DNA from 2 places in the Mesorhizobium sp. WSM4807 genome. Region 1 is predicted to be linked to the other one. Evidence: riboswitches for the same ligand, from Rfam matches in the RefSeq annotation. Region 1 holds a riboswitch; the other holds the start of a gene.
The links. Region 1 has a riboswitch for S-adenosylmethionine ahead of AC0L3N_RS31040 (O-succinylhomoserine sulfhydrylase). Riboswitches for the same ligand answer to the same signal wherever they lie in the genome.

Region 1 (4,483 bases):
ATCTGAGCGCAAAGCGCATTGGCAATGTCGATGTCGAAGCCGACGAGCTTGCCATCCGCGGTGATGGTGTTGAACGGCGGATAAGCGCCTTCGGTGGCGATCTTCAACTTTTCCTGTGCTTGCGCCGACAAGGACCCGGCAGCCACCACCAGCATGGCAGCTGCTGCTGTCGATGCGATCCATCTTGAAATCTGCATTTCTTGTTCCCTTGGTTCCAACCACCTTAACGGCTGGGCACAACCAAGCACGGCCCACAAGGTCAGGCAAGCACAGTCTGATTTGATCGGCGATCAGCGCGCGGCGCGGAAATGCTTGGACAGTTTCAGGCCCTGTGCCTGGTAGTGCGAGCCGAGATCAGTGCCGTAGAGCGCCTGCGGCCGCTTCAGCATGTGCTCGTAGACCAGCCGCCCGACGATCTGGCCGTGGTCGAGGATGAACGGCACTTCGTGGCTGCGCACTTCGAGCACCGCCCTGCTGCCGGTGCCGCCGGCCGACGAATGGCCGAAGCCCGGATCGAAGAAACCGGCATAGTGAACACGGAATTCGCCAACCAGCGGATCGAAGGGCGTCATCTCGGCGGCGTAGAGCGGCGGCACATGCACCGCTTCCTGGCTGACGAGGATATAAAATTCGTCCGGATCGAGCACCAGTTCGCCGGCGCCGCTCTTGTAGAGCGGATCCCAGAAATCGACGACATCCTGTGCCGCGCGCTTGTCGACATCGACCAGGCCGGTGTGGTGCTTGCCGCGGTAGCCGACCAGCCCGTCCTTGTCGCCATCGAGGTCGATCGACAGCGCAATACCGCCGCCGGAAATATTCGGCGGCTCGGTGGCGACGAGCGTCTCGGCACGGTGCAATTCGTGCAGCTCGCTTTCCGACAAAAGCGCATTGCCGGTGCGGAACCTGACCTGAGACAGCCGCGAGCCGGCGCGGACAACGATCGGAAAGGTGCGCGGGCTGACTTCCAGATAGAGCGGGCCGTTGTAGCCGGCAGCGATCTTGTCGAACTCGTGGCCACGATCGGTCATCACGCGGGTGAAGATGTCGAGCCGTCCGGTCGAGCTCTTCGGGTTGGCGGAGGCGGAAATGCTTGCCGGAAGCGCCAGGCTCTCGAGCAGCGGCACGATATAGACGCAGCCCGTCTCCAGCACCGCACCATCAGCGAGATTGATTTCGTGCAGCTTCAGACGGTCGAGTTTTTCAGCAACCCTGTGGTTGGGGCCGGGAAGGAAGGAGGCGCGCACCCGCCAGGCCTTGTCGCCAAGCCTGAGGTCGAGGCTGGCCGGCTGGACCTGGTCGGCATCAAGCGCGCGCGGCGATTTCAGAGCGCCCGACTGGAACAGCGCGGAAATGTCCTGATCGGGAAGAATGCCTGTCTGCCGCAAAGTCTGGCTCCGCTCGAAGGCCGGGCGAGGTCTCGTTTTGTTGCAGGTCCTTGCCACGGAACCTGCTGGTACAACCTCTTAATCATGCCGGCAATTGACGCAAGCGCGGTGCAGGTCTAAAGGGTCATTATCCCGTGGTGATTTGGCCGGTCGGCTTGCAGCCACGTTAAACAAGTCGCTAAAGGACCGTCGGGCCGAAAGGCCGTATGGACCGGTTGCGACTTTCGCGGCCGGTTTTTTTGTGTTTGGACCATTTTTGGTGTTTGGAACAAGGTGATGACGAGCAACAAGCGCAACTGGAAGCCTCAGACCGCCCTCGTGCATGCAGGAACGCTGCGTTCCGGCTTCGGCGAAACCTCCGAGGCGATGTATCTCACGCAAGGCTATGTCTACGACACGGCGCAGGCGGCGGAAGCCCGCTTCAAGGGCGAGGAACCGGGCTTCATCTATTCGCGCTATGCCAATCCGACGGTCGACATGTTCGAGAAGCGCATGTGCGCGCTGGAAGGTGCCGAAGATGCCCGCGCCACCGCATCCGGCATGGCGGCGGTCACAGCGGCGTTGCTGTGCAGCGCCAAGGCCGGCGACCACATCGTGGCGGCGCGCGCGCTGTTCGGCTCCTGCCGCTGGGTGGTCGAAACGCTGGCGCCGAAATACGGCATCGAGGCGACGCTGGTCGACGGCACCGAAATCTCCAATTGGGAAAAGGCGGTCAGGCCCAACACAAAGCTGTTCTTCCTTGAAAGCCCGACCAATCCGACGCTGGAAGTCGTCGACATCGCAGCCGTCGTCTCACTTGCCAATTCGATCGGAGCGCGGCTGATCGTCGACAACGTCTTTGCCACGCCCTTACAGCAGAAGCCGTTGCAGCTCGGCGCCCATATCGTCGTCTATTCGGCGACCAAGCACATCGACGGCCAGGGGCGCTGTCTCGGCGGCGTCATCCTGTCGGACAAGAAGTGGATCGACGAGAACCTGCACGACTATTTCCGCCACACCGGTCCCAGCCTGTCGCCGTTCAATGCCTGGACGCTGCTGAAAGGCCTGGAAACCCTGCCGCTGCGCGTGCGCCAGCAGACGGAAAGTGCCGGCCGGATCGCGGACTTCCTCGCCGAGCAGCCGGAGATCGCCCGCGTCATCTATCCCGGCCGCGCCGATCACCCGCAAGCGGCGGTCGTCAAGAAGCAGATGTCGGGCGGCTCGACGCTGATCTGCCTCGACGTCAAGGGCGGCAAACAGGCGGCTTTCACCTTCCAGAACGCGCTCGATATCGTGCTGATCTCTAACAATCTCGGCGATGCCAAGAGCCTGATCACTCATCCGGCGACGACGACGCACAAGAATCTGAGCGATGAGGCGCGTGCCGAACTCGGCATCGGGCCAGGCACGCTCAGGCTGTCCGTCGGCCTGGAGGACACAGACGACCTGCTCGAAGACATCGAGCAGGCACTGAAAGCCGCCAGATAGGGATACGCGCCGAACAGCTTCGCTCGAATCGTCAAGCCAAGCGCGGTCAGGCGCCCGACGGAGTCTCTTCCAATTCCGCACCGGCGCTGGTGCGGATGGTCATCGTGTTGCCGCGCCAGTCGACGGCACCGCTGAGCCAGCCGCGCACCCAGATGGCGGGAAGCATCACGTCCCGCGCAACCATCGCCGGGATCATGCGCAGCGACAGGTGCCAGCCCTTGGCCGAGGCGAGAGCGCATTCCGGGAGATAGGCGACTACCAGCACGGCAACGGCGGTTGCCGACAGGCTGAAGCCGGCGCCTGCTGCAGCAACCAGCGCAAGCACCAGCGGCGGCGCCGCTCCGATCAGGATCTCGGGCGCGAAGAACAGGGGGAAGGTGACGCGGCGCAGGCGTGCCCAGCGGGCCTGACGCGACCAGATTTCGCCAAATGTGCGCAAACCGAGCGGCTGCTCGAAGGGCGAGGCGACGAGATTGACGCGCAGTCCAAGCCCGTTGACCAGCTTGGTCGCGGCGGCATCCTCGGCAATCTCGGCGGCAAGCGCACGGATGCCGCCATTGGCGTCGAGCATGGGCTTGTTCCACAACATGCTCTTGCCCTGGGCGAAACCGAGGCCGAGCGCCTCGCCGGTATATTGCCAGCGCGCCTGCAGCGTGTTGAGGAAAGCGCATTCGACCTCCGCCCAGAACCCGTCCGGCCGCGAGCCGATCGGCGTCGAGCAGACAAGGCCAGTGTCCGGCCGCCATGCCGCCATCAGATGCTGGACATAGTCCCTCGACATCAGGACGTTGGAATCGGCAAGGATGACCCAGCGGTGGCGCGCTGCCTCCCAGCCCTTCACGCAATTGTTGAGTTTCGGATTGCCGCTGATGCGGTCGTCGCCGACGAGCAGCCGGGCCGTCACGGCTGGAAAGCGGGCGATCGCGTCGGTGATCGGCCCGACCACCGGGTCATCGGCATGGGCGACGCAGAAGATGAGCTCATAGCGCGGCCAGTCGAGAGAGAAGGCGCGCTCGAGCGTTTCCTCGGCAAACGGTTCGACGCCGCGCGACGGCACGACGATCGACACCGGCGGCGCCTTGCCAGCTGCCGGCGTGATCCTGCCAGGCCGATTCAGCTTCAACGAAGCGAGCAGGATGCTGGCGAGATTGACAAGAAGCAGGGCTGTGGAAAGCAAGGCGGCTGTGACTGTCAATTCCATCGATATCTGGTCACTCCAGAAAAAAACCGGCCGCATGAAAGCCGTTTCAACAGTTCGACAGGATGCTGAGTCGCCCGGCCCTGCACACCATCATTGTCATGTGTCACTTAAATGACATTGTTCTTCGGCACCTGCGCGCAAAGCAGGCGGGCAGCGACGGGAAGCACCCCGTTGACCAAGCTGCGGAGACCGTCGAGAGTTCCGTCTACATATTGTGGAGTAGTCTATGTACAGCGCCGTTACGCGCAACATCGAAGTACAGGTCAGGCCGTTCTATCTGGAAGATCGCTCCGACCCGTCGGAGAACCGCTATGTCTGGGGCTACCAGGTGACCATCGACAACCAGTCGGATGAATTCGTGCAGCTTCTGTCACGCTATTGGCACATCACCGACGGCACCGGCCGGGTCGAGGAAGTGCGCGGCGCCGGC
Region 2 (4,483 bases), on a different contig from region 1:
CGACACTCCGGGTCGATGCGGCAACGCCGGTCGACTGTTTGCAAGGCGAGCGCGGCCGCCAGTTTTTCTCCGATCCGTATTTTCCGGAGCTTGATCGCTAGCTAGACTTGGTCGATGAATGGCGAACAGTCGCAGATGGTCTCCGGACTCTTGCCGGCCGCGCGCCATATGCGACGGCCGTTATCGCTTCAGCAGGAACACCGCTTGCTGGCCAAAGAAATTCCAGAACCACCAAGGCATCGACAGGCCGATTTTCTGGCCATTGGCGTCGAGCGCGGTTGCCTTTTCTACCGTTGCGCCGAGCTCTTCGCAGAGATTGACGAAGTCGCGGATGGTGCAGAAATGGATGTTGGGCGTGTCGTACCAGGAATAGGGCAGGTCCTTGGTCACCGGCATCCGCCCTTCGACGAACAGCGAAAGGCGCACCCGCCAGTGGCCGAAATTGGGGAAGGAGACGATGGCGTGCTTGCCGATCCTAAGCAACTCGTCGAGCACCAGCTTCGGGTTGCGGGTCGCCTGCAAGGTCTGCGACAGGACGACGAAATCAAAACCCTTGTCGGGATAGAATTTGAGGTCCTTGTCGGCGTCGCCCTGGATGACGGACAGGCCGCGCGCCACGCATTCGTTGACGCCGCGCTGCGACAGTTCCATCCCACGGCCGTCGACCTGCTTCGTCGCCTGCAGCAATTCGAGCAGCAGGCCATCACCGGAGCCGACGTCCAGCACCCGCGACTGGGGCGGGATGAGATCGGCGACAACTTCGAGGTCGACGCGCTGGGCGTGGTTGACACTCATGATCGTGGCTTTTGCTTGGCGCATGACCTTGATCCGAAAAGTCTGCAACTTTTCGGGGCCATGCGTTGCCTGGCACATGATCCCGGTCCGAAAAATCTGCAACTTTTCGGGGTCATGCGCTGATGCATGGCGAAAGATGCCGGTCCGGAAAGCCTGCAATCTTCAGGGATCATGCGCTGAGCCCCCTGGCGCGAGCCGCCGAGGCGATGAAGCCGTTGATGGCGGCAAACAGCTCCGGCTCGTCGAGCAGGAAGGCGTCGTGGCCGCGATCGGTCTCGATCTCGACGAAGGACACCGAGGCGCCGGCCGCGTTCAGCGCGTGAACGACCGAGCGGCTCTCCTCGGTCGGGAACAGCCAGTCGCTGGTGAAGGAGACCAGGCAGAAACGGGTTCTGGTGCCGGCAAAGGCGTCGGCCAGCCGGCCGCCATGATCGGCGGCGAGGTCGAAATAGTCCATCGCCCGGGTCATGTAGAGATAGGAGTTGGCGTCGAAGCGGTCGACGAAGGTCATGCCCTGATGGCGCAGATAGCTCTCAATCTGGAAGTCGGCGTCAAAACCGAAGGTGAGCGCTTCACGGTCCTGCAGGTTGCGGCCAAACTTCCGGTGCAGGGCCGCCTCCGACAGATAAGTGATGTGAGCGGCCATGCGCGCCACAGCCAGTCCCTTTTCCGGGCGCTTGCCTTGCTCGAAATATTTGCCGCCATGCCAGTCCGGATCGGCCATCACCGCTTGCCGGCCGACCTCATGGAAGGCGATGTTCTGCGAGGAATGGCGCGCGCCAGTGGCGATCGGCAGCGCCGAGAAAACGCGCTCCGGATAGCTCGACGCCCATTGCAGCACCTGCATGCCGCCCATCGAGCCGCCGAGCACCGAGAACAGTTTTTCGATGCCGAAATGATCGACCAGCATCAACTGCGCCCGCACCATGTCGCGTATGGTGATGATCGGCAGGTCGAGCCCGTAGGGCTTGCCGGTGGCTGGATTGGTCGAGGCGGGGCCGGTCGAGCCGAGGCAGCCGCCGATGACGTTTGAGCAGATGACGAAGAAGCGGCTGGTGTCGATGATCTTGCCGGGGCCAATCAGCACTTCCCACCAGCCCGGCTTGCCGGTCACTGGATTGGTGCTGGCGACATGCTGGTCGCCGGTCAGTGCATGGCAGACGAGGATGGCGTTGGAGCGGGCGTCGTTGAGGGTGCCGTAAGTCTTGTAGGCGATCTGGAACGGTGACAGCAGCGTGCCGGCATCGAGCTTGAGCGGCTTGTCGGCACCGAAACGCAACACCGGGCTCGACGGCTCGTCGGCCTCGTTGTTGGTTCTTTTAGTGCGCAGCGCGACCATCGCATCCTCTTACATTAACCCATCGCGCTTTCCGAAAGTCGATACCGATTTTCGGGTCGATGCGATTGTCCGGCCGGCTACGGACAACAAGAAAACCGACATCGCCTTCGCAAAGCCGGTTACAGGATGCAAACGGCCCTTTAGCGAGTTGTTTAACGTGGCTGCAAGCCGACCGGCCAAATCACCACGGGATTTCGCCTTTCTTCTAGGACCGGAGCGTCTCGGCGTCAACGGCCAGTCGTTCACCCATGCCAGTCGCTCACCCATGATCGCCGCCTCTCGACATTCCAGGCCACGGCTTGTATTTCCGCTGCGGCTTCCCGGGTGGAAGCGTTTTCGACGGATTTTTGCAATATGAACCAGGCATCGGATCGGGCACGTCCAACGCCCCGCGCGGGGATCATGGACATCGAAGCGTATGTGCCGGGCAAAAGCACGGCGCCGGCCGGCGTTGCCAAGGTCCACAAACTGTCGTCGAACGAGAACCCGCTTGGCCCCTCGCCGAAGGCGATAGAAGCCGCGCGCGACGTCGCGGCCAAACTCGACATATATCCCGACGGCACCGCCAGGCGCCTACGGGAGGCGATCGCCGAGGTGCATGGCCTCAACCCGGCGAACATCGTCTGTTCCAATGGTTCCGACGAGATTCTCGGCCTGCTTGCGCAGACCTATCTCGCGCCCGGCGATGAAGCTGTGATCACCGAACACGCCTTCATGGTCTACAAGATCTACATCCAGTCGGCAGGTGCTGTCCCGGTGTCGGTCAAGGAAACCAATGAGCGCGCCGACGTCGATGCGATCCTCGCTGCGGTGACGCCGCGTACCAGGATCATCTTCCTCGCCAATCCCAACAACCCGACCGGCACCTATTTGCCGTTCCAGGAGGTGCGCCGCCTGCATGCCAGCCTGCCTCGAAACGTGCTTCTGGTGCTGGATGCAGCCTATGCCGAATATGTCCGCCGCAATGATTATGAAGCCGGCGTCGAGCTGGTGGCTGGCGCGGAAAACGTGGTTATGACCCGCACCTTCTCCAAGCTCGGCCTCGGCGGTGCGCGGATCGGCTGGATGTACGCGCCGATGCATATCATCGACGCGATCAACCGCGTGCGAGGTCCCTTCAACGTCAACGCGACGGCGATTGAGGCCGGCATTGCCGCGATCCGCGACCGCACCCATGTCGAGCGCAGCGTGGCTCATAACGACACCTGGCTGCGATGGGTGAGCGAGGAGTTGACCAAGCTCGGACTGCGGGTGACGCCGAGCGTCGGCAATTTCGTCCTCATCCACTTTCCCGAGGACAAAAAACATTCGGCGGCAGCTGCGGACGATTACCTCTCCGCGCGCGGCTATATATTGCGGCGCGTTTCCGGCTACGGCTTCCCCAATGCACTGCGCATGAGCATCGGCACCGAAGAGGCCAATCGTGGCGTTGTCGCCGCCCTCGCGACATTTCTGAAAAGCTAGAAGACCATGACATCACCGATGTTCGAAAAGATCGCGCTGGTCGGCATCGGCCTGATCGGCTCGTCGCTGGCCCGCGTAATCCATCGCGAAGGCCTAGCCGGTCACGTCGCCATCTCGACGCGCAGCGAAACGACCCTGGCGCGGGCGCGGGAACTCGGCCTCGGCTCCTCCTACGCGATGGACGCGAAAGAGGCGGTCGGCGATGCCGACCTGGTGATCGTTTCGGTGCCGGTCGGCTCTTCGGGCGAGGTCGCCGAGGAAATCGCACCGGCGCTGAAGCAGGGCGCCATCCTCACCGATGTCGGCTCGACCAAGGCGTCGGTCATCGCGCAGATGCAGCCGCATGTGCCTGCTGGTGTGCATTTCATTCCCGGCCACCCGCTGGCCGGCACTGAAAAGTCGGGCCCGGACGCCGGCTTTGCCGAACTGTTCGAAAACCGCTGGTGCATCTTCACGCCGTTGCCCGGCACCGATCCGGCCGCCTTGGAAAAGCTCTCGGAATTCTGGCGCCGTTGCGGCTCAAACATCGATACGATGGATCCCCAGCATCACGACATGACGCTGGCCATCGTCTCGCACCTGCCGCACATCATCGCCTATAACATCGTCGGCACCGCCGACGATCTGGAGTCGGTGACCAAGTCCGAGGTGATCAAATATTCGGCCTCCGGCTTTCGCGACTTCACTCGCCTTGCCGCGTCCGACCCGACGATGTGGCGGGACGTCTGCCTGCACAACAAGGACGCCATCCTCGAAATGCTGGCGCGGTTCTCGGAAGATCTGGCCTCGCTGCAGCGGGCGATCCGCTGGGGCGACGGCGAAAAACTTTTCGACCTGTTCACCCGCACCCGCGCCGTCCGCCGCTCGATCATCGAGGCCGGTCAG

Region 2: another riboswitch for S-adenosylmethionine. It lies ahead of metX (homoserine O-acetyltransferase MetX); the one in region 1 lies ahead of AC0L3N_RS31040 (O-succinylhomoserine sulfhydrylase).

What each region holds. Positions count from the first base shown of each region.
Region 1 covers NZ_JBVVQY010000043.1:773-5,255, forward strand. Annotated here, with positions in the region: gene AC0L3N_RS31030 (ABC transporter substrate-binding protein) at 1-197, opposite strand, end outside; gene AC0L3N_RS31035 (2'-deoxycytidine 5'-triphosphate deaminase) at 291-1,385, opposite strand; SAM riboswitch at 1,510-1,587, shown strand; gene AC0L3N_RS31040 (O-succinylhomoserine sulfhydrylase) at 1,662-2,852, shown strand; gene AC0L3N_RS31045 (ceramide glucosyltransferase) at 2,899-4,053, opposite strand; gene apaG (Co2+/Mg2+ efflux protein ApaG) at 4,280-4,483, shown strand, end outside.
Region 2 covers NZ_JBVVQY010000005.1:55,174-59,656, reverse strand. Annotated here, with positions in the region: gene AC0L3N_RS08065 (DUF1194 domain-containing protein) at 1-101, shown strand, start outside; gene metW (methionine biosynthesis protein MetW) at 181-795, opposite strand; gene metX (homoserine O-acetyltransferase MetX) at 965-2,134, opposite strand; SAM riboswitch at 2,255-2,332, opposite strand; gene hisC (histidinol-phosphate transaminase) at 2,489-3,598, shown strand; gene AC0L3N_RS08045 (prephenate/arogenate dehydrogenase family protein) at 3,605-4,483, shown strand, end outside.